DNA from 2 places in the Rothia sp. HMSC062H08 genome. Region 2 is predicted to be linked to the other one. Evidence: predicted binding sites of a transcription regulator. Region 2 holds the regulator's gene; the other holds the start of a gene.
What was found. Region 2 encodes HspR, which represses chaperone genes until heat shock. Its sites were predicted from a motif close to AAGTTGAGTCNNNNNGACTCAACTT; they were not measured.
Positions count from the first base shown of each region.

Region 1: the regulator HspR is predicted to act here: its motif matches at 9,802-9,826, upstream of clpB (ATP-dependent chaperone ClpB).

Region 1 is NZ_KV802656.1:4,353-16,680, forward strand. It holds gene HMPREF2765_RS01985 (carbohydrate-binding domain-containing protein) at 1-735, opposite strand, end outside; gene HMPREF2765_RS01990 (polyphosphate polymerase domain-containing protein) at 982-1,902, opposite strand; gene HMPREF2765_RS01995 (DUF4956 domain-containing protein) at 2,022-2,771, opposite strand; gene HMPREF2765_RS02000 (excalibur calcium-binding domain-containing protein) at 3,088-4,290, opposite strand; gene HMPREF2765_RS02005 (excalibur calcium-binding domain-containing protein) at 4,605-5,810, opposite strand; gene HMPREF2765_RS02010 (Sir2 family NAD-dependent protein deacetylase) at 6,010-6,978, opposite strand; gene clpB (ATP-dependent chaperone ClpB) at 7,140-9,749, opposite strand; gene HMPREF2765_RS02020 (NAD(P)-dependent oxidoreductase) at 10,008-10,691, shown strand; gene HMPREF2765_RS02025 (HAD family hydrolase) at 10,710-11,372, shown strand; gene dps (DNA starvation/stationary phase protection protein Dps) at 11,528-12,031, shown strand.
Region 2 is NZ_KV802666.1:71,973-84,300, forward strand. It holds gene tnpA (IS200/IS605 family transposase) at 1-388, opposite strand, end outside; gene HMPREF2765_RS04510 (RNA-guided endonuclease InsQ/TnpB family protein) at 415-1,653, shown strand; gene HMPREF2765_RS04515 (heat shock protein transcriptional repressor HspR) at 1,807-2,313, opposite strand; gene HMPREF2765_RS04520 (DnaJ domain-containing protein) at 2,317-3,309, opposite strand; gene HMPREF2765_RS04525 (nucleotide exchange factor GrpE) at 3,652-4,230, opposite strand; gene dnaK (molecular chaperone DnaK) at 4,233-6,065, opposite strand; gene HMPREF2765_RS04535 (hypothetical protein) at 6,848-7,366, shown strand; gene HMPREF2765_RS04540 (pentapeptide repeat-containing protein) at 7,454-9,256, shown strand; gene HMPREF2765_RS04545 (pentapeptide repeat-containing protein) at 9,405-11,048, shown strand; gene HMPREF2765_RS04550 (pentapeptide repeat-containing protein) at 11,212-12,328, shown strand, end outside.

The DNA.
Region 1 (12,328 bases), on a different contig from region 2:
GCCGTCCAGGATATCGACGTAGTCCTTACCCTTGATGCCGGTGTTTGCCGCGTTCACTTCCAGGGTGCCGGAGGCAATGACCAGGCCGTCCGTGGTGTGGATACCCTCTTCGTACTTACCTTCAACCTTCAGGGTGCCCTCGCCGGCAAGGGTCAGGTCACTCTTGGAGTAGATAGCTGCATCGGGGCTACCGCTGGCGGTATCCGAGTAAGAGGAGCCGTCAGAGACGGTGTTGGTGGTACCCGAGGCGGTGTAGATGACGACCTCGTCCGCCTCAACAACGTTGATAGCTGCACCGGTGGAGTTGGTGATGGTCGCGTTGTTCAGGATCAGGCGGACCATGTCGCTGTCAGCTGCCTCAACCTTGATCTGGCCCTCGTAGGTGCCGGTGAGTTTGTAGTTGCCCGCCTTGGTGATGGTGATGACGCCGTCGCTGACGGTCACGCCGTCGGTCGCGGTCGGGTTAGAAAGATCGATAGTAACTTCGCTGGAGGAATCCCAGGTGACGTCCTTTGCGGAGTAGTGGGTGTCCTCGGCGAGCTTCGCGCCGCTCTTCACGTCGGTGGAGAAGGAGTCTGCCACCTTCGACGTGGTGCCCGAAGTGCTCGAAGCGGAGGTACTGATTGCACTCGAAGCGCTGGCATTCGATGCCGAGGTTGCCGAGCAGCCGGTCAACGCCAGGGCTGCCAGGAGGGTAATGGAGGTTGCGCTCTTAATCATATTGCTCTTTTTCACGGGTTTTCCTTTGTGTTTGGGTGACCACTCGCGTAGAGCCAGCGCCACAGGGGTAAGACGTATGTGAAATGTGAATATGTGTGAGAGCGGTTATTGCCTGTGTGGGGCGAATACAGCCGATGTTGTGCTTGGTTCGGGGGGGTATAGATGAGGGGCTGGGGGTGCGGGTAAGGTAGGTGCACTACCCTACCCGCGCATCCCAGATTGCCGTTTTAGGCAGGTCGCTGTTTTAAGCGGGTTGCCATTTTAGGCGGCTGCGAAACGCTCGGTCAGCAGCTTCTGGTAATCCTCTTCGGTCATGTCATCCACGTTCAGGCGGGTGCCCTCAACCGGTTCCAGGTGCATCCAGTTCTTCAGGGTTTCTTCCCACTTGTTGCTTGCCAGCTGCGGGTTCAACGCCGCCATACCGGTTGCAAACTTGGAAATCTTCGCGGGGGTGATGCCCGCATCCCAGAGGTGCTGGTCTGCCACGGAGGGCTCCACGCCGGACTTGGTTTCGATGATGACCGCGTTCGGCAGGCCGTAGGTGGTGCCGACCAGGTTGCCGTGGAAGTTGCGGTAGTTCACGCCCGCCATGAGGATGTTCTCGGACATGGGGGTCCAGGTCAGGGCGTTATCTACGGTCATACGGGAGGCGACCGGGTTCTTCTCGCTCTGCGGCAGGAAGACCGTGGTACGGCGGTAGCCGGTGGTCAGGACCGCCTCGAGCTTGTGCACGGGGCCGGCGAGGATATCGCCGAGTGCTGCGGTGATGTACTCGTGACCTTCCACGGTGAGCGTATCGCGGTTCTCGAAGGTGTACGGGATACGCTTCTTGACGGTCATATCCTGCTCACCGTCGGTCTTGACCTCCAGGAAGGTCAGCTCCGAGTCCAGGTAGCTACGGGTACGAATCTTGAAGGTATCGTCGCGGCTGTAGGCTGCCGAGTGGTAGCTCTGCATCTGCGGGGTGTCGAAGTAGACCGAATCGTAGGCGAAATCGCGCTGGCCATCGATTTCCATGACGGAGGCGTCTGCATCGAGCGTGGAGAGTACCTTGGCGGCAGTTTCTGCGTCGACAATGTACTTGCGGTCCACGCGGGTCTGCATGGCTGCCTTCTCGTTCATGGCTTCGAGGCTGATGCTCTTCCACTCTGCGGGGATGATGTTTGCGACTGCGTTAGTCATGGGTCTTCGTCCTTCTGGGGTGCCGTCCCCGCGTGCTGTGCGCTGGGGGGCGGCGTGTCGTGGGTATTGGAGATGTTTGTGCAGTTGGAGTGAATCGGAGGCTTTTATACCGGCTGGTCTTACTTGCCCACCGGGGTGCGCTGGAGCGGAACCATCCGGGTGTCCAGGGTGGTGTGCGCCTCGGCGGTGGGAGCCTGAGGTGCTGCCGGGTAAGCTGCAGGAGCCTGCGATGCTACCGTCTGAGCGGCTACAGACTGAGCCGCAATCGGTGCTGCGTTAGCCGGTGCTGTCTCCACTGCCGCGGGGGTGCCGCCCTCGGTGGTTTCCTTGGGTTGGTAGGTGACGGTGGCGCGGGTCAGGTTGTTCACCATGTCCAGCTCGGTGATCTTCGCCGAGGTGACGGTGTAACCCAGGCGAGCACTCAGGTATGCCTTGAGCTCTTCCTCGTCGCTGATCGCACGATCGGCGGTGACGGCCTGAGTCTGATCGGTAGAGACCGGGGTGCTGCGCGAGTCGAGAATCGCGATCAGGGCGACCAGGGTAGCCATGAGGCCGAAGGCGATGTACGCCGGGCTAATGTTCACACCTGCGATCATGCCGACCGAGAGGGCTACGAAGTAGTAACCCACCTCGCGCTGGCTCAGGGCGGTGGAACGCAATCGGATAATCGACAGGACACCGAAGAGGCCCATACCCATAGCGGATGCGTTCGATCCGGCGGATACCAGCGCCACCGAGACGGTGAAGATGCCGGCGTTGATGACCGCGTAGGAAATCATCAGTTCGCGGTTGCGGTGCCGCACCATGTAGAGGGTGCAGAGAGCTGCGATGGCTACGGCATCGGCAATCGCCATGGTCAGAATAGTCATTGGGTGCTCCAGATATCGTGTCGTGATGTTCGCGATGCTCTTTGCTGTCTGTTCTTCAGCTCCAAGCTGTGCGTTCTTTGTAGTATCTAGATTCCCGTGCAAGCCTGTGTTTACCCTGTGCTGCCCTTAACTTAGAGATAAGTGTTAGAAGTCTCTAGTAAATCTGCTGGTCAAATGCACTAGAGGCTATTATTTTTTTTCCTCTCTCCACTACGTTTTCTATATCTTCTGCGGTATCAAAAGGCATAAAAAATGGGCTCCCTCCGATATGGAGGGAGCCCATAAAAGCAGCTAAAAACTTAGCGACTAGGCGTTATTATGCCTTCTTGCGCATGCGGGTTGCCACGATGGTCGCGCCACCAGCACCCAGAGCAATCAGACCCAGACCAGCAGCGGTCATCGCACCGGATGCACCGGTCTTAGCCAGGGAAGAAGAGCTCTTAGAGGATGCATTGGAGGAACCGGAGCCCAGGTTGTCACCGGAGCCGGAGCTCAGCGAAACGCTGTCGGAGTTCTGGTAGTCGGGACGCAACTCGCAACCAATACCGTCACCGTCGGCGTCGAACTTCTCCAGGAAGTCGGGATCACCCTTGTAGATGGGGCCGCCACGGTCTGCCCACACATCAGCGCAGTTCGGGTAACGAGACTTTCCAGATCCGTTAGAAGAGCCCTTAGAGTCAGCCTTATTCTCATAGTTGGGGTCCTCGTCACAGCCCTTATTGTCACCGTCAGCGTCGAACTTCTCACGGAATTCGGGATCACCCTTGTAAATGGGGCCGCCACGGTCTGCCCACACGTCAGCACAGTTCTGGTACTTGTAGGTCTTCTCATCCTTTGCGGAGGAGTCGGAGCCCTGCTCAGACTTCTGCTCATCAGACTTCTGCTCTTCGGCAGGCTTCTGATCCTCAGCGGGCTTGGTTTCCTTAGCCTCCTCAACGGCGGGTGCGGAGGTCTCGTCAGCAGGCTTGGGAGCCTCGGTGGTCGGCTCAGCAGTTGCGTCCTTGGACGGCTCGGGGGTCGGATCCTGGGTGGGTTCCGGAGTCGGGTCCAGAGTGGGCTCGGGGGTGGGCTGCTCTGCGACCTTAATGGTCACGGTAGCTGCCTTGCCGCCACGGGGAACGTCGCCGTCCTTCAGGGAGCCGGACAGCAGGTAAATGTCAACGGAAACGCTGCCGTGCAGCTCTTCCTGCCAGGGGATGGTGGCGGAGAAGTTACCATCGCTATCAGCGTGGATTTCCAGGTAGTCCTGGCCGTTAATCTTAACGGCGCCCTTGTTCAGCTTCAGAGCCAGAACGGAGCCGGAGGTGCCGTCAGCGGTCTTGAAGCCCTCGCCACCAATGTTCAGGCCCTGACCCTCATACCAGGTGTCGGGGGCAATGAACTGTGCAGAGTCTGCGTAGGTGTAGACAGTCTGAGGCGCGCCTTCAACAGCGAAGGTTGCGGGAACGGAAGTAGCAATGAGGCCACAGCCAATCAGAGCGGTGGCACCGATGCGTGCGATGTTGTTTCGAATGTTCATGCCCCCCATTCTAACGAGCGAAGCTTGGGATACCGGCTCCCAAGACGCCAATTTGCCATGACCTGACTCACAAACCGGGGTTTTCTTGAAGGTTTATTGAAGGCATGGTTGAACCATAGAGACCTTTTGCACCGCCGTGCACCCCTAAAGTCTCAATTGAGACTTGAAGAAACCAGCAAGTACATGCGCCATCCCACCGACACAACACGCCAACAAAAACCACCCCGTTAAACGCAAGAATCCCCTCCGCCGAACATTCAAAAGCGTTCAGGAGAGGGGACTCTCACGCACCGCACCGGGCGGCGGCAATAGTTTTAGGAGTTCTTGCGGTTGCGCACAGCGGTCACGCCAGCAACACCCAGACCCAGAGCTACCAGACCCATACCAGCAATAGTGAAGGCATTCGAAGCACCGGTGTTAGCCAGGGAAGAGCGCTGAGCGCGGCTCGAAGTGTAGCTGCTCGAAGAGGAGGAGCCGCCGCCCAGGTTATCCAGACCACCAGAGTTGCGGGACGAAGAACCCGAGGAGCTGTTGGAGGAGGAACCGTCAGTCACCTCGCTGTTAATGACCTCGCAACCCAGGCCGTTACCGTCGTTATCAAACTTCTGGCGGAAGTCCGGGTGGCTCTTATGCATGGGCGCCAGGCCAGCAGCCGCAACCTCTGCGCAGTTCGCAAAGCGAGTGCTCTCAGCCGAAGCGGTCACCTGCTCGGTAGCGGAGGTGGAATCACCCAGCTGATCCTTCGCCTCGTTCGCAACGGCTACATTCTGATCAGCCGAAGCAGAAGCCGAAGCCGATGCGCTCGCAGAAGCAGTTGCCGAAGCGGAGGGGGTCGCCACCACAGAAGCAGAAGCCGATGCGGTAGCCGAGGGGCTCACCGAAGCGGTAGCGGACGCCTTCTCATCGGCGCGGTCCTTGATCTTTGCATCCACGGAGGCAACAACCTCATCAGCTGCGGTAGCCGAAGCAGTCGCGGAAGCCGAGGGGGTTACAGATGCGGAGGGGGTAGCCACCACGGAAGCGGTTGCCGAAGCGCTCGCAGATGCGGTAGCGGAGGGGGTTGCTTCCTGAACGGAGCGAGCCTCAATCTTCACGGTGGCTGCCTTGCCGCCGCGAGCGGTGTCGTTGTCCTTCAGGGAACCGGAGAGCAGGTAGACGTCCACGGAGATGCGATCGTCCAGGTCGTCCTGCCAGGGAATGGAAACGGAGAAGTTGCCCTTCTCATCAGCCTGAACTTCCAGGTAGTCCTTGCCGTCAATCTTGACGGAGCCCTTGTTCAGCTTGATGGCGATGGTGGAGCCGGAGGTGCCGTCCTGGGTCAGGAAGCCTTCGCCGGTAATCTTCAGGGTTTCGCCCTTGTACCAGACCTCAGAAATGTGGGAGGTTGCCTTGTCGGAGTAGACGTAGGTGACGGACTCTTCACCGTTCTGAGCGAAAGTTGCGGGGATTGCGGTGACCGCCAGACCGCAACCGATCAGGGCGGTGGCACCGAAGCGAGTGATAGTGTGTCGAATGTCCATCCCATCATTTTATCCCCGCACGGTGGGTATATCCGCCTGTCCAGGGGCTATTTGCAATGACTTGCAACACAAAATAGCACTTTCGTGCAGTTAACAGCGGGTCATCTACAGGTCAGTGCACGCGCGGCAAAATTCGCTAGAGAAACAGCATTCACTGGAAAACAGCGCAGCCTAGACCTCTGCAACGACTCCGGCAACCTTAAACGTCAACGGCGTCGAGCATGAGTTCCAGCGCCTCACCCACGCCGCTGCGCCACAGGTAGGTAGCCTTCGCATCCGCACGACCGGGGCCGCCATTGATGACAGCGACCGGCTTGCCGGCACGCAGAGCCTCCAACACAATCTTGTAGCTGCTCATAACCGCCACCGAGGAGCCCACCACCAGCAGCGCCGAACATTCAGCGAGCATGGCGTCCTTGCGTGCCTTACGTTCGGCGGGCACGGACTCACCAAAGTACACCACATCCGGCTTGAGGCGGGTCGAACCACAGCCAAGGCAGGGCACCATCTGAAAATCGCGGATATAGCGGTCGTCCAACTCCACATCGCCATCAGGGTTCACGCGCAGCTCTTCGTCTTCAAGGCGCGCCAGGTAGCCGAGGTTCGCAGCATCCAGGCGTGTATCCAGGCTTTCGCGACTCTCGTCCTGCCCGCAGTCCAGGCACACAATACGAGAGAGGTCGCCGTGCAGCGCCAGCAGACGGGAGCTTCCAGCACGGGCGTGCAGCCCATCCACGTTCTGCGTAATCACGCCGCTCACGGCACCCAGCTGCTCCAGCTCGGCGAGCGCATAGTGGGCACGGTTCGGTTCGGCGCGGCGCATGCGGCGCCAACCCACGTAGGAGCGCGCCCAGTAGCGTTGGCGGGCGGCGTCATCGTAGCGGAATTCCTGGTAGGTCATGGGGCGGTGGTCGTGCAGGGAACCGCCGGGTCCGCGGTAGTTGGGGATGCCGGATTCGGTGCTTACTCCCGCGCCGGTGAGCACGAGAACCTTACCCGCCTTGAGTAGCTCGGCAATACCCGCGGAGGCGTATTCTTCGTCGTGCGGGGTGGCGTTCTCAGAGACAACGCGCTGAATCGAGCGGATTGCTGCACGGTGCACGGAGGCGATTTCTTCGCGCTGCTCACCGGCGGCGGCGAAGTTCTGGTGGTCAGTCCAGCGGTCCATTCTTCTCCTCAATTCTCTGTGTACTAGTGCGGTCAGCGCGGTTCTAGTGCGTTAAACGGCTGTGGGGCACCCCTTTCGAGGGTACCCCACAGCCTATTTCGTATGGTTTCGAATGTGCAAACTCAGCCACGGGCTAAGTCCGCCCAGCCAGCCGATTGAGCTTAGTTCTCAGCCTGCTGCTCACGCTCGGAGGTCACCGACAGGCCGTCGCTGGCAACGTCCGGGTTCACATCCACGGTCACGGTGTCACCGTCGTGAATAGCGCCGGAGAGGATGCCGCGAGCCAGGCGGTCGCCAATCTCGCGCTGAACCAGGCGGCGCAGCGGGCGGGCACCGAATGCCGGGTCGTAGCCGGTCTTACCCAACCACTCGAGGGCTGCCTCAGTCACGTTCAGGGTCAGGCGGCGGTCCTCCAGACGCTTAGCCATGCTCTTGATCTGCAGACCCACGATCTGGCCCAGGTTCTCAGCCGACAGGGGCTGGAACATGATGATGTCGTCCAGTCGGTTGAGGAACTCGGGGCGGAATGCCTGGTGAACAACCTCCAGCGCCTTCTCGGAGCGCTCCTCGAAGGGCAGGTCCTGGTTGACCAGGTACTGTGAACCGAGGTTCGAGGTCAGGATCAGGATGACGTTGCGGAAGTCCACGGTGCGGCCCTGGCCGTCGGTCAGGCGGCCGTCATCGAGTACCTGCAGCAGGATGTCGAAGACCTCGGGGTGTGCCTTCTCGACCTCGTCGAGCAGGACCACCGAGTAGGGGCGACGGCGTACAGCCTCGGTCAGCTGACCGCCCTCTTCGTGGCCAACGTATCCGGGAGGGGCACCGACCAGGCGGGACACGGTGTGCTTCTCGGAGTACTCGCTCATGTCGATGCGTACCAGGGCACGCTCGTCATCGAACTGGAACTCAGCCAGTGCCTTAGCCAGCTCGGTCTTACCGACACCGGTCGGGCCCAGGAACAGGAAGGAACCAATCGGGCGGTTCGGGTCGGAGATGCCGGCGCGGGCGCGGCGCACAGCGTCAGAGACAGCGACTACTGCGGCTTCCTGGCCAATGAGGCGGGCACCGATGCGCTTCTCCATTTCGAGCAGCTTCTCGGATTCACCCTGCATCATGCGGCCTGCGGGAATACCGGTCCAGGAGGAAATCACCTCGGCAATATCGTCCGCGGTGACCTCTTCGGAGACCATGGACTCGTTCTTGGCGGTGTCCTCGGCGCGCTGTGCTTCTTCCAGCTCAGCCTGCTTTGCGGGAATCTCGCCGTAGAGCAGGCGGGATGCCTCAGCAAGGTTACCCTCGCGCTGTGCAACCTCTGCGCGGGAACGCAGCTCGTCAATCTGGGTCTTGATGTCACCCACACGGTTCAGGCTAGCCTTCTCGGCTTCCCAACGGGCGTTGAGGGCATCGAGCTGTTCCTTCTTGTCAGCCATGTCCTTGCGCAGTGCTTCCAGACGCTCAACCGATGCGGGATCGGTCTCGTCGGCAAGTGCCAGTTCCTCCATGGTGAGGCGGTCCACGGCGCGGCGCAACTGGTCGATTTCCTCCGGTGCGGAGTCAATTTCCATGCGCAGGCGGGATGCTGCCTCGTCAATCAGGTCAATTGCCTTGTCAGGCAGCTGACGGGAGGGAATGTAACGGTTGGACAGGGTTGCAGCGGCAACCAGCGCGGAGTCAGCGATCTGCACCTTGTGGTGTGCCTCGTAGCGTTCCTTCAGGCCACGCAGAATACCGATGGTGTCATCTACGCTGGGCTCGCCCACGTACACCTGCTGGAAGCGGCGCTCCAGGGCGGGGTCCTTCTCGATGTTCTCGCGGTACTCGTCGAGGGTGGTGGCACCAATCAGGCGCAACTCGCCACGAGCAAGCATGGGCTTGAGCATGTTGCCTGCGTCCATGGAGCCTTCGGATGCGCCAGCACCGACAACGGTGTGAATCTCGTCGATGAAGGTCACAATCTGGCCCTCGGACTTCTTGATTTCTTCGAGGACTGCCTTCAGGCGCTCCTCGAATTCACCGCGGTACTTTGCGCCTGCAACCATGGAGCCCAGGTCCAGGCTGATGAGGGTCTTGCCGCGCAGGGATTCGGGCACGTCGCCGGAAACCATGCGCTGTGCCAGGCCTTCCACGACGGCGGTCTTACCGACGCCGGGCTCACCAATCAGAACGGGGTTGTTCTTGGTTCGGCGGGAGAGCACCTGCACGACGCGGCGAATCTCAGAGTCGCGGCCGATGACCGGGTCAAGCTTGCCTGCGCGGGCAATGGCGGTCAGGTCGGTGCCGTACTTTTCGAGAGCCTGGAAGGTGCCCTCGGGGTCGGGGGTGTCCACGGTGCGGTCTCCTCGGACGTTGGGGATGGTCTGTGCGATGAGCTCTGCGGTAGCGCCGAGCTTGTGCATTGCTTCAGCGGTGCTATCGGTTCCGCTGGCAATGCCCAGCAGAATCATTTCGGTAGAAACGTAGGTATCTCCGAATCCCTGGGCGCGGGTCTGTGCCGCCTGCAGAGCGGAGAGCGCGGCACGGCTGAGGGAGGCGTTCTGCACGGAGGCACCGGATGCCTTCGGCAGCTTCTTGATTTCAGCGGATGCCGCCTCGGAGATAGCGTCCACATCCAGGCCTGCAGCCTTGAGGACTGCTACGGCGACGCCTTCGCGCTGGTCCATGAGGGCCTTGAGGATGTGTGCGGTTTCAATAGTGGGGTTGCCGGCGGTTTGAGCATTAGTATTTGCCGCCGAGATGACTTCTTGACTCTTGGTGGTGAACTTGTTGTCCATGATGTTCCTTTCGTGTTTCGAGGGGCTTATCCTATGCGCCCCTGCATTACACAACTTGAGTCTACTCCACTCAACTATGTTTCGCAAGCCTCCTGCAAAAAAATTTTCGTATTTTTCGCCCCACCTCACACCCCCTGACCCCCAAACAAAAGCCCCCGCCAAAACTCCCTGTCAAAGCCCCAGTCGAAGCCGCATTGCTATACTGACCGGATTGGGCGCTTGCAGGTTCCCATAACAGCTAAAGATTAGGGACCCCACATGAAAATACTGGTTCTAGGCGCAACCGGCCGCACCGGCCGCCTCTTCACCCACAAAGCCCTCGAGGGCGGGCACACCGTCACCGCCTACGTGCGCAACCCCGATAAGGCGCACACACTACTGGGAGCACACCAGAACCTCACCATCACCCCCGGTACCCTGGACGATGCCGAACGGCTCGCCGCAGCATCCGCCGGGCAGGACGTCATGGTGAGCACCCTGGGACAGAAGGCCACGGTGCGAGAGTTCCTTCACGGTACGTTCCTACAGGAGCGCCTGCCGCTCATCATGCAGGCGGTCACGGGCGCAGGCGTAAAGCATTGCGTTCTGATGAGTGCCTACGGTGTCGGCAATACGGTACGGACCGCGTCCCTCCCCATGCGCCTGGTGTGCAAGGTCATCATGCGCGGCATTTTTACCGACAAGGTTAAGGCGGACGCCCTGGTCGCCGAATATCAGCCGTATATTTCGCGTGCGCATCCGGGCAGGCTGACCGATCAGCCCGGTAAGGGCGGAGTGAAGGTATTTGATATGGCGAGCGTCGAGCGAACTCCGGGCATCCCCACGATTGCCCGTGAAGACGTCGCCGATGCGCTACTCACTATCGCCAAGAACCCCCAGAACGCAGGCACAGATTTTTTGGTGACGATTGGGGACGTTACCCTACGCTCACCCCAGAAATAAACCGGTAGGCTTAATGACATGACGACTACGAACACCTTCCCCGCCGCCATTCTCTTCGACCACGACGGAACCCTCGTCGATACTGAACCCGTATGGGCTGCCGCAAAGGTTGCTCTCGCCGCAGAATTTGGCGGCACCTGGACTGAGCAGGACACCCTCGACTGCCTGGGCCTATCCATGCAGTTCACCCTGGATCGCCTGCGTGAGCGCGGCGTGAACCTGCCGGACGAGGAGATTAACGATCGACTGGTGGCAAAGGTGCGCGAGGCCCTGGCACACCAGCCGGTCGAATTTCTGCCCGGCATTGAGCGTTTCCTCTTGGAGGTTCACGATGCGCAGATTCCGGCGGCAGTCGTCACGAATGCGACCACCTCCGTGGCTCGCCGCACCGCGAATGCGGCACCCGTGGGCACGTTCTCGGTGGTTATTGGCAACGATGAGACCACTAACCCCAAGCCGGACCCGCAGCCCTATCTTTTGGCGGCGGAACGTCTGGGTGTTGACCCGACTCAGTGCGTGGCTCTCGAGGATTCCCCTTCGGGCGTGCGCAGTGCGACCGCGGCGGGTATGCGCGTCATTGTTGTACCGGGCGAGCTGGAGGTTCCGGCAGAGCTGGGCACCGCGCGCCTCAAGCATGAGGAGCTGACCCTGGAGGCGGTTCGCGCGCTAGTGAACCAGTAGGATTCCACTACACCCCATCATGTGACGATTTATTACGAATTACTCAAAATAATCTTGACAGTGGTCTCCTAAAATGGTTTACTCATAATAACGATTCGGCGGGGCGTCAACCCCCACCGAACCGCAAGCATCACAGCAACATGAAGGAGACCATCATGGCATTCGCAAACTACACCGCACCCGGCCTGACCCTCGAAGAAGGCAAGGGCATTTCCGAGGTTCTCCAGGCACGTCTGCACGACCTGAACGACCTGCACCTGCTGCTGAAGCACGCTCACTGGAACGTGACCGGCCCCGGCTTCATCGCCGTTCACGAAATGATTGACCCCCAGGTCGACACCGTCCGCGAGTTCGTCGACGCCATCGCAGAGCGTATGGCAACCCTGGGCGCAACCCCCAACGGCCTGGCTGGCGCACTGGTCGCACAGCGCACCGTCGAGGACTACCCCGTCGGCCGCGCACGCGTTGCCGACCACCTGCACGCCCTGAACGACGTGTACACCCGCGTGATTGAAGCCCACCGCAAGGCGATTGCGTTCGCTGGCGAGTCCGACCCCGTCACCGAGGACCTGCTGATTGGTCAGACCGCCGAGCTGGAGAAGTTCCAGTGGTTCATCCGCGCGTTCCTGGAGAACAGCGCAGGCGAGATCTCCGAGTAAAGCTGGCGATAATCGCTAAATTCATCCCGGCCGCTACCGGCCAGCTGAGCGCTCCCGGCCCATAGCCGGAATAGATGCTTACCTTCGGGCGGGCGTTCCCACACGCTGTGTGGGGACGCCCGCCCGTTTGCACACCCGCGTCGCGCTATCTACCCCTCTTTCCTGTAGCCTACCAACCGCATCGTTCCGGCGCTTCGACCAGGAAAGATTCCTCGACGCGGGGGCTCCCAAAAGTACGTTGGGGCGAACTTCAACACCCGGTGGAGCCGTCCTAGATTTCCGATTCCAAGTGCTTTA
Region 2 (12,328 bases):
CGGTTAGCGCGGCTTGCGATAGAGCACCACTAGCAGAGCCTGCGTAATACGAGCGTGACCACAGATGCCCATCCAACAGGTAAGGGGCAATCTCATCCGCGTAATCTCGCCGTAAGATACGCGAGGAAACACCTTTGAGGGAATTGACCAACTTGGAAACAGCAACTGTTGCAGGGTATCCCACCAGCAAGTAAACGTGATTGGCCCCTCCGCTGAACTCTTCCAAGGTTGCGCCGAAGTTTTTACATACGTCCCGCATGATGTTTTCACAGGTTTTCAACATGTCATCTGTGAAGACATATCGACGGTATTTAGTTACAAACACCAACTGGACATGAAGATCCCAGATAGCTTGTCTTCCAGTGCGAATGTCTGCATTATCTGCCATGACACCAAGTATATAATGGAGATGTTATGTTGAAGCGTTACCGATACCGCGCATACCCAAAACCGGGCCAGGTCGAACCTATTGCCCGACTCTTTGGATGCGTGCGCGTAACCTACAACGACGCTTTAGCCCACGCACTAGAGACCTACCGGCTCACCGGCACTAAACCTTCAGCCGCTGAACTGTCCGCACGCCTGACTGCGTTAAAGAAAACCGAGGAACGATTCTGGCTGAGTGAGGTCTCCTCCGTACCCCTACAACAAGCCTTACGTGACTTGGATAAAGCCTATAAGGCTTTTTTTGCTACTGTCACTGGCCAGCGCAAAGGTAAACGCGGCGCTCATGCACCGCGCTTTAAAAAGCGCAGTCACCGCCAGTCAGCAAGGTTTACGAAGAACTCCGGGTTTATAGTGCATGAAACAACTCATCGAGTCGGTTTTGTGCGCTTGGCCAAAATTGGAAATGTGCGGTTCGTGCTGTCACGCCCTCTACCTGCTGAGCCATCCTCAGTCACACTCATTCGTGAGCCGGATGGGAAGTACTATGTCTCATTTGTTGTGGATGTGCCTGCTGAAAATATTCAGATACCGGAGCCTTCTGCATACGCTGTCGGTGTTGACCTAGGCCTGAATCGCCTGGCCGTAGCTGTCAATTCTGAGGGTGAACGGGTGTTCTTTGAGAACCCCCGCCCTTTAAAGAAGGCAGCGGCACGTCTTGCTACGCTTCAACGTCAGCTCTCCCGTAAAAAGCGCGGTAGCAACCGCTACGAAAAGCAACGCATCCGCCTAGCCAAAGCTCACGCCAAGGTACGCAATACAAGGAGCCATTACGCGCATCAGGTAGCAAACAAGGTGGTGGACGAGAACCAAGTCATCGCCCTGGAGAACCTGAATGTGGCTGGTCTGTCGCGTACCCGTTTAGGTAAGTCGGTATTGGATGCCTCATGGGGTTTATTACGCCGTCTGATAGAAGAGAAGGCTGATGAACGTCATCGCATGGTGGTCTTTGCTGACCGGTTTGCCCCCACGTCGCAGCTGTGTTCTGTGTGTGGTGAGCCGGGCGGTAGAAAGCCGCTGAATATCCGTGAATGGGCGTGTACCAAGTGTGGTATGCGCTTAGATCGAGATGCTAATGCGTGTGTGAATATTATGCTCGCCGCAGGACTTGCGGAGAGTTTAAACGAACAGAAGAGGGACGTAAGACGCCTGCTTGCGGGTGCTGTTGCTGTTGACGCTGTTAACCCACCGAGAGCCGCATACCTGTAGGGTATGCGGCTGGCAGGAGTCCTCTTTGTTCGCAAGGAGGAGGAAGTCAACCTCCCTCACGCGGCGTATACACGAAGACGCACAAGCCTATATGAGCAGCTGACTAGCGCAGATGAGCTAATCAGCCGTGCCGTTTATCCAAGTGTAGCCGGTTTAGCGCGGCGACTTCGCGTCATCCGCCGTAGCAGGCTGGTGACGCTGACGGTACAGCACCACAGCCGAAGAACGCTGACGAGGCGCCGGGCGGGTACCGCGGGCAATATGCACCACATCGCCACTGGTACCTGCGGCGAACACGCGTTCCGCCATGCCCAGCTTCACCTTCGCGTCCTCAACCTGACGCTGCAACGCCGCAATCTGCTCCTGCTGCTCCTCCACGAGGGACTCCAGCTCAATAATGCGGCGAATACCCTCCAGGGAGACGCCCTCCTGAGAGAGCTGCTGAATCTGCTGCAGACGGTTCACGTCACGCTGCGAATAGCGGCGCGCCTTACCGGGCGCACGCGAAGGCTGGACCAGGCCGATGCGGTCGTACTGGCGCAGGGTCTGCGGGTGCATGCCCGCCAGCTCAGCCGCCACAGAAATCACGAAAACCGGCAGGTCCACGCTGTGCAACGGCTTGCCGCTACGGGACTTAGATGATGATTCTCGAGATGCCATGGTTTACTTCGCCTTCTTCAACAGATCCTTACGCGGGTTCTCCTGCGGTGCCAGTTTTACGAACTTATCGAACGCTTCCTGCGCCTCTGCGCTCAGCTCAGTGGGCAGAACAATCTCCGGGATGACCAGCAGGTCGCCGTCGCCGCCCTTAGCCTTGAAGCCGCGGCCCTTAGCGCGCAGTCGGCGGCCGACCTGGCCGGGTGCCAGGCGCAGCTTCACGGTGGATGCGTCGGGCAGGGGCACCTCAATGACGGCGCCGTCGACGGCCTCAGCGAGGGTGACGGGTGCACGCATAACCAGGTTGTTGCCCTCGCGCGAGTACACGGAGTCATCGGAGACGCGCACGGTGACCTTCAGGTCGCCGCCGCGCAGGCCTTTGCCGCGCAGGCGGACCTTCTGGCCGTCCTTGATACCTGCGGGGATGCGTGCCTCGGTGTGGGAGCCGTCCGGCAGGAACACGGTCACGGTTGCGCCGGTGTATGCCTGGGCGAGGCTGATGCGGGTGCTGGTGGTGCTTTCTTCGGGTGCTGTGTGCTGTGCGCCGCCGAAACCGCCGCCACCCATGCCGCCGAAGTCGGCGCTGGTGAAGCCTGCGGAGCGTCGGGAGCCGCCGGCGCTACCGCCGAAGAGGCCGCCGAGCAGGTCGTCAATGTTGATGCCTGCGCCGCCGTTGCTGAAGCCGCCGAATGCGTCCGCGCCGGGGTAGCCGGTGTAGCTTCCACCGCCAAAGCCACCTCCGCCGAAGCCGCCCATACCAGATGCGCCGTAGCGGCGAATCTGGTCGTACTCTTCGCGCTGCTTCTTATCGGAGAGCACGTCGTATGCTTCCGAGATTTCCTTGAACTTCTTCTCTGCTGCGGCGTCGCCGGGGTTCAGGTCCGGGTGGTACTTGCGGGAGAGCTTGCGGTACGCCTTCTTGATGTCGCTTTCGCTTGTGTCTTCGCTGACACCCAGTGCCTTATAGAAGTCGTCGGTTAGCCAGTTTTCACTTGCCATGTTGTGTTTCTCCTTCTGCGGTGATGCGCCGCCCTCCTCGGTTACGGGACGGCTTGCAGGGGCACCGCGTGCTTGTCTTAATACTCTATATAAAAGTTTAGTCTACTTGACTCAATTTTGAAAGGGCTGAGCCCAAAAAATAGCGCCCCTACAAGCCTTTAACCGCCACCACAGCTCGCCAAAACCCGCGCCAACACACCGGGTATAACAACCCCGGCAGAACAGGCGCACCGGGCGAACAGTCCAAGCCAGCAGCCCAGGCAAACAACAGGGCGGGCACTCCCCCACCAGGGAGAGCACCCGCCCGTCGTTAGTTATTCAGCCAATGCTGAGCCGACCACCTTACGGTGCGACAGCCACAGCCACCTGCGCGGTACGAACCACACGGTCGTTCACGCGGTAGCCGTAACGCAGAACCATGGAGACATGATCCTCAGCCACCTCGTCGGTGGGCTGCTGCAGAACAGCTTCGTGGATATTCGGGTCGAAGGCGTCGCCTACTTCACCGAAACGCTCCACGCCCTGCTTGCCGAGCAGCTCTTCGAGCTTGGTAGCGATGGAGGCGAAGGGGCCTTCCTGCAGGTCGCCGTGCTTACGTGCGGCGTCGATATCGTCGAGCACCGGCAGCAGTGCGCCGACCAGGTCACCGATTACGAAGTTTCGCAGCTGCTCCTTTTCGCGGGCGGTGCGGTTCTTGAAGTTAGTGAACTCGGCCTGCAGGCGAAGCAGGGAGTCCAGACGCTCCGCGGCGAGTGCCGCATCAGCAGATTCTGCTTCTACGGCGTCCTGGAGCTCAGCCTCGACGGCTTCCGCAGCTTCCTCGGGGCTTTCGACCGATTCAGCTTCGGGGTGGCCTTCCGCTGCGGGGGCGTTGAATGCCTCCTCCAGCGGGTCGGGGGTGGTGTTTTCCTGCTCAGCCATGATTACTTCTTCTCGTCTTCGTCGATAACCTCGGCGTCGACAACGTCCTCATCAGCGGCGGGCTTGGACTCGGATGCCTCAGCCTGAGCTGCTGCGTAGAGTGCCTCGCCCAGCTTGGACTGGGATGCCTGCAGCTTCTCGAATGCGGACTTCACTGCTGCGTCGTCGTCGCCCTCGAGTGCCTTCTTCAGCTCGTCGACATCGCCCTGAACGGAGGTCTTGACGTCCTCGGGCAGCTTGTCGCCGTTCTCCTTCAGGAGCTTCTCGACGGAGTATGCGACGGACTCAGCTGCGTTGCGGGTGTCAGCAGCCTCGCGGCGTGCCTTATCCTGCTCAGCGTGTGCCTCTGCGTCCTTGACCATGCGGTCGATGTCGTCCTTGGAGAGGGAGGTACCGCCGGTGATGGTCATGGACTGCTCAGCGCCGGTGCCCTTGTCCTTTGCGGAGACGTGCACGATGCCGTTTGCGTCAATGTCGAAGGTGACCTCAATCTGGGGCACGCCACGGGGTGCGGGGGCAATGCCGGTCAGCTCGAAGGTACCCAGGTTCTTGTTGTCGCGAGTGAACTCACGCTCACCCTGGAAGACCTGAATGGTCACGGAGGGCTGGTTGTCCTCTGCGGTGGTGAAGGTCTCGGAACGCTTGGTCGGGATTGCGGTGTTGCGCTCGATCAGCTTGGTCATCACGCCGCCCTTGGTCTCGATACCGAGGGAGAGGGGGGTGACGTCGATCAGCAGAACGTCCTTACGGTCGCCCTTCAGCACGCCTGCCTGCAGTGCTGCACCCATTGCCACGACCTCGTCGGGGTTCACGCCCTTGTTGGGCTCGCGGCCGGTGAGCTCCTTGACGAGCTCAGCAACAGCGGGCATACGGGTGGAGCCACCAACCAGGATGACCTCAGAAATCTCAGAGATGGACACGCCAGCTTCCTTGATTACGTCGAGCACGGGCTTCTTGGTGCGCTCGAGCAGGTCGCGGGTCAGTTCCTCGAACTTTGCGCGGGTCAGCTTCTCATCCAGGTGGATGGGGCCCTCGGGGGTCACGGACAGGTACTGCAGGGAGATGTTGGTGCTAGAAGCGCTGGACAGCTCCTTCTTAGCCTGCTCAGCTGCCTCCTGCAGACGCTGCAGAGCAATCTTGTCCTTGGACAGGTCAGCACCGGTGTTTGCCTTCACCTGTGCGAGCAGCCACTCGACGACGCGGTGGTCCCAGTCGTCACCACCGAGGCGGTTGTCACCGCTGGTTGCGCGAACCTGAATGGTGGAGAAGCCGTCGTCGTCCTTGCCGACTTCCAGCAGGGAGACGTCGAAGGTACCGCCACCGAGGTCGAAGACCAGGATGAGCTCGTCTTCCTTACCCTTGTCCAGGCCGTATGCGAGTGCTGCGGCGGTGGGCTCGTTGACGATACGCAGGACGTTCAGGCCTGCAATCTCGCCGGCTTCCTTGGTTGCCTGACGCTCAGCGTCGTTGAAGTATGCCGGGACGGTGATGACAGCGTCGGTGACCTTGTCGTTCAGGAATGCCTCTGCGTCACCCTTCAGCTTCATGAGGATACGAGCGGAGATTTCCTGCGGGGTGTACTTCTTGCCGTCAATCTCGGTGGTCCAGTCGGTGCCCATGTGGCGCTTGACGGAGGAGATGGTGCGGTCGACGTTGGTCACTGCCTGACGCTTTGCGACGCTACCGACCAGAACCTCGCCGTCCTTGGAGAATGCGACGACGGAGGGGGTGGTGCGGGTACCCTCTGCGTTAGCGATGACGACCGGGTCGCCACCTTCCAGTGCTGCTACGACCGAGTTGGTGGTACCGAGGTCAATACCTACTGCACGTGCCATATGTTTATTCACTCCTTAGGTGTTAGTGCCCCGCTTCTTCTAATGCGAGGCGGGATAGTTTGAAAGTTTTGGAGGCGGTCGGTGCTACGCGTGCCGCCCCGCGTGGGGTGGTCTGCGCGGCTCCTTGAGCCTCATGTACTCAAGTATGCACTCTCTCGGAGGGGGTGTCAATAGAGTTGAGCGAACTTTACTCAATTTTTTTATGCGGAGGGGCGTGAGGGGTGGGGTTTTCGGGGCTCTGGAGGGGTGTTTTGCGGGGGATTTTGGGGCGGCGACGAGGCACGAATGGGACGCGGACGGGGCGTTTTGCCGCGGGATTCCGGGGTTTTCGGCCCAGGCGAGGGTGCGACGAGACGGTTCAGCGCACGGCAGACACCGACGGGCACTCGGTGCGAAAAAATTTTTAAAAATCTTTAAAAAAGGGGTGAAAAACCGAAAAATTGGGGTGCGAGAGGTGCCGGAAGGTGGCATGAGGGCACCCTACATAGGGCGCACTGGGTGATTTTTAGGGCTGGAGGCTAGGCCCCTGGCAGTGCTGCTAGGGGTGCGCTTCGTGCAGGCGTCTCAAGTACGAGCACCCACTGTGAGGCATCGCAGCGAGACATCAGAGATTCGCTCCCCTTATATAGAGAGGGTCTGTTTGCAAGCACCATCGCTCACTTTATGGAGGTATCTCTGCTTGTCCGACGCGCAATTCCCTAACCTTCACCTGTGGCTTGAGAGTACCCGCCTGCCGTATGCTGGTTACGACCATATCCTCTCAAAGTAGACAGGAGAATCTCATGCCAGAGGACTACACCCCGGAGCACAAATACCACCAAACGAAAGATATCGCTTCCGATACACCAGATAGCCCATTAGATGTCTTATCATCAATATTAAAACCACAAGCAGGGAAGGATTATATACTTCCCATACTAATCTGCATAATTACCATTGTTCATTTTCTCGCCTTTCCACATTGGGATTCTTTTTGGATTGACATCATTAGATTATCCCTATCCATTTTAACTATTTTCTATATCACTAATATTGCCCGCAAGGCATATAACAAAAGATTAGCTATCATAAAATCATTCAACAATAGTCAGCCGCAATTTTTTACAACTATTGTCGCTTTTGGTGGAATGCTTGCAATCTTTATTCCAATGATTATGAATATCGCAAAACTTATCGACAATAGCGCACTGTTGACAACCGCATTGCTCACTATTACTGGTGGCATTATTGCAATATTCGGCTACTATATAACGCATCAAAAGAGTGAACTTGAAAAAGAGCAGATGAATATGCAAAAATAAAAAGATGCTCGAGACCATATTCGCCAGCTCCATGATTCCTACAACGACCGTTTCGATAAAGCTGTTGCGGAGCTTAACAGCAGCAATGTGAGGGCTGCTTATGCAGCTGTACCTAAACTAGCCAAACTTGCCGATGCCTGGTTAGATTACAAAGACCTCAGCAACGATAAGGAAGAATTGAAGAAGCTAAAAAAGAAGGCAAAGAAAGAAGCTCAAACAATCATAAATATTCTTTGCAAATATGTACGCACCATGCCCGGGGAATATACAGAAGAAAACCTTAAGAACATAGGAGCCCTAAACTTCACAGACCAGGATACACTTAAAAATGAGTCCGAGGTTCGTCGTCTTATTTTCTCTGAGATGAGTGACCGCTTCAGTAAAGTCACTTTTGAAAACGAAAATTTAACCACCACCCCTGGCATTTGGAGTAAATTCAATTTCGATTTCACCAGGGCACCAATTTTCTACCCCCTCAATAACCTCAAAATTGAGAAAGGTGTTTTCACATCCGCCAAATTCTACAGTAATGCAGATTTCAGAGGATCGACCTTTATCAAAGACGTAGATTTCAACGAAGTAACCTTCAACGGAAAAGCTGACTTCTCCAGCCAAAAGGATGCAAAAACCACCTTTGTCGGCAAGGCGTCTTTCAACGGAGCTAATTTCAGCAGCGAAACACATTTTGATGAGCTGACCTTTATTGAAGTAGCAGACTTCTCTACTCGAGATAACGCAAAAACAACCTTTGACGGAAAGGCCACCTTCAACGGTACACATTTCTCCCAAGAAGCAAAATTTACCGAAGTAACCTTTAATGAATCAGCTGACTTCTCTGCCCAAAGCGACATAAAAACTGTTTTCGGAGCACAAGCCACCTTCAACGACGTACAGTTCCATAAAGAAATTTCATTTAATAAAGTCCTTTTTGAAGGAATTGCAGATTTTAGCACCAAAAAGATAGAATCTTTTAACGAAACTTTTATGAGTGATGCGAAATTTACAAATACTCATTTCAAAAAAACTGCGAATTTTTCATATATACATTCCTACTCAAACAATAATTCCCACAAGATTTACTTTAAACAAGTGGATTTCCACGAAGACTCCCTGTTCATTAACACCGAATTTCAAACAGATGTACACTTTGAGAAAACCGTTTTTCACCGCAAAGCAAAGTTCAACGATGCAATTTTCCTAAAGTCTGTAGAATTTTACAATAAAACAAATTTTCAGGGTGAAGCCATTTTTTCCGGGCTTGCTGTCTGGATGAATACCAAGTTTAAAAACGTATCCTTTGATGATAAGTCTTATTTCAAGGGGGCTATTCTTGGCAGCTCCACATCAATAAATCAGCAAGAAACTTGTTTTTATGAATCTAGATTTGATGAAGATGCAGATTTTTCCGATGTCCATTTTTGCGGTATCAATAAATTTATAGATTTATATTTCTTTAAAGAGGTATCCTTCTACAACTCAACGTTTACAGGTGATACATCCTTCATCCAAAATCCCAATAATTCTTTTGCACTCAATAAAATCACTAGCCCTAAATACAAAGAAAAAGCGGAATTCTCCGATGCAAAGTTCGAAGGAAAATTACATTTTGAGAATATTGAATTCAATGATGGGGCAGATTTTATCAGGACAGTTTTTTACGAAGAATCAAATTTTGAAAATATTCTTTTCAAGAATTCGTCACCTGATTTTAAAGATGCAAAATTTACAGTCCATTCAAGTCATCGGTTCACAACTTCCCAGAATTCGATTCCTTGCAGAAGGAAAAAACTCAGAGACCCTCGAAATAATAAGTTAAAAGCATATAAAATTCCGATTGGGTCATATTTATTTGATAATGACCCAGATAACCCAATAGCCGGACCGGCATAAAAAGATTAGCCCTGCCACACTCTGTGTGGCAGGGCTAATCTTTTTATTGAGATATTCAGGTTCTAATCTAAAGGGGAAAGCGCGCAGGGGCGGGGTCCTCCCCTATGCTGGATATAAGCCAGCACCGGAGCAGGAAGGGCACACCCCCATGAACCTCAACAAACTCTTCACCGCGCTACGGCAACGCAAAAACACCCCGGCACGCAACCAGCCGGCTGGGCGGCGCAAACGCTACACGCACGCTCTCGAACAATTCCTCGACGGACAACCCGCCGTACGCCTCGGCGCGGTATTCACGCTCGTAAACCTCGCGGACGGATGGCTCACCGACGCCTCTCTCCCCACGCAAGTACGCCGCGAAGAAGCCCAGACCATCATCGACGCGCTAACCGAATGCATCCGCACGCCCTACCCCCTCGCGCAGAAACGGCTTGTCCTAGAATCAGACGAGGCATCCGAAAGGTACGAAGGCGACTTTACGCGCGATCAGGAGTCACTACGCGAAGAGCAGCTGGTGCGCCGCACCGTCTTCATGGGGCTCAGCCGCCGCCTCGCCGCAGTCGCAGGGAGCAACGAGAAGAGCACCGGAGAAGGCAAGCACGCGGTGCCGCAAATATCACCAATGTGGGCTGACCTGCGCTTCGACTTTGGTGGTGCGCCCATCTTCTACCCGTTGCGGCAGCTGCACTTTCAGAACGCCGACTTCGCCTCCGCAACCTTCTACGGACAAGCGGATTTCTCTGGTTCAACCTTCCACGGTGACACCAGCTTCTCGGCGGCACAGTTCACCGCTGACGTATCCTTCCACGGCGCGAACTTCAACGACTGGGTGGGCTTCAGCGCCGCACACTTCGCAGGCGCGGCAACTTTCAGCGGGGCGCATTTTGCGGACGTGGCAAGCTTCGGAACCGTAACCTTCACCGGCGAGGCTGATTTCTCAGATGCGGTCTTTTCAGCTGTGGCTGACTTCGCGGTAGCCTCCTTCGAGTCCGATGCCAACTTCTCGCGCTTGAACACCGCAGGCATAGCCAGCTTCGCGGCGGTCACCTTTAAGGGAAAGGCAATATTCACTGCCTCCACGTTCCACGATGAAGCGCACTTCGCCGCGTCGGTCTTCAACCGCCCGGCGGTGTTCTCCAAGTCGCTGTTCGGCGGGGTCGCGCGCTTTGCCGGTGTAGTCACCAAGCAGTCCGCAATGTTCAGCAACGTACGCTTTGCGAGCGCGGCGGACTTTAGCGGGGCGACCTTCACGCAGTACGAGGATTTTGGTGGGGCGCGGTTCGACGGCGACGCCACGTTCAGCCGGGCGTCTTTTATTGCGCTTCCGAGGACGCGCTATGAGATGGACTTCCCGCAGCGAGCGAACTTCGATAACGCGGCCTTCGCGCAGGATGCCGACTTTAGTAGGGCGACGTTCACGGCGCATGTCGGCTTCTACAAGGCGACGTTCGCGCGGGAGGTGAGCTTCAACGGGGCGAGCTTTGAGGGCGCCTACTTCGCGGATGCGACGTTCGGTCAGCGGGCAGATTTCAGGCAGACTAGCTTCATGTATGTTAAGCCGTCCTTTGAGGCTTTGGATAGGCGGCTGCAGAGGGCACGGTTCTCTGCGCAGGCGGATCCGCAGGATTACCTGTTCGAGGCGCGCCCGGAGAGCCCGCACGGTTTCAGCTGCGGCGAGGCAGAGCTTCATAATAGAACGTTCGTTCTGCCTCTCGGTGCGGTGCTGTACGACCCGGATTCCTGGGACGAGGAGAAGCAGGAGTACACCCGCTTCAGTGAGCCCGCACAGTAAAACCTAGCACTCCCCCGCCGTCGGGGAAGCTCCCGCACACAGACCCCGCCCGTGCATCCAGCGCTGGCGGGGTTATTGCTTTTGACCAGAAACCACCCAAGCCCAGCAGCTTTACCTTATGCTGAGTATGACCCGCCCCTTTCAACGATGACAGGAGAACCACATGCATCTGGCCCCCAGCACCGCGTGGGTTTGGCTGATAGCTTGCGCAGTCGTCATTCTGTTTTTCCCGCTCGCCGCGCAGTTCGGCAATCTCAAGGGGAAGCTGTCTAGCTTCCGCACCTGGGTTTGGGCTATCGCTCTCTTGGGCATTGTCGCGGCGGGTTTTATGCCTTTCGCCTTTGACACTGACATCGCCTATTTTGAGGTTCAGCCGTTCATTTTCTTCATCACCGGCACCCTGCTGGGTGTTCTCTTTCTTGGGGAGTTCCACCGCATGAACGCCCAGAAAAAGCTGGAACACCCCCAGCGGGTGCATGCCGAGCGCCGTACCCGTTACAGCAAGGCAGTTGAGCATCTGGCGTATCCGAATCCGGCAGTCCGTGCGAGCGCCATCAGCACTCTTGCGGGTCTGGTGGATGAGTGGCTCGCTGACGAGCAGCTCAGCGTTGAGGCGCGGCAGAAGGAGGGGCAGGTCATCGTCAATGCCCTCTGCGCTTATGTTCGTTCGCCGTTCTCGCGGGCGTTCAAGGCAGAAGCTTTTGAATCCGATACGCCGCCCGCTAACTATGCGGGTGATTTCGCTACGGATCTGGCGGCTTTTCGTGGTGAGCAGGATGTTCGCCGCAGCGTCTTCGTTGAGATGAGTAAGCGTAGCAGCACCCTTGCTGAAAATGAGAAGGGCGAGGTGGCTGTTGTTCCCGGCGCGTGGAGCGGCTTTGAGTTCGATTTCAGCCGGGCGGTCGTCTTCTACCCTCTCGACGGTCTGACTCTTGAGAACGCCGATTTCTCTGCGGCGAGGTTCTGCAACGGTTCAGATTTCAGCGGGACAGCTTTTGTGGGCGATGCAAACTTTACCCGGGCGGTCTTTGACCAGGATGCGCGTTTTAGCGACGTAACTTTCATGGGAACGGCGGACTTTAGTAACGCGCGCTTTGCTGGTGATGCATTCTTCCGCTGGGTGGCATTCAATGCTAATGCTGACTTCCGCGAGGCTTCTTTTGGAGGGCACGCTGACTTCCGCGATGCTGCATTTACGGCGGATGCGGGCTTTAGCGGTGCTTCCTTTGAAGGGAACGCTGGGTTCTTTAGGTCGTCTTTTGGCGGTAATGCAAGCTTCT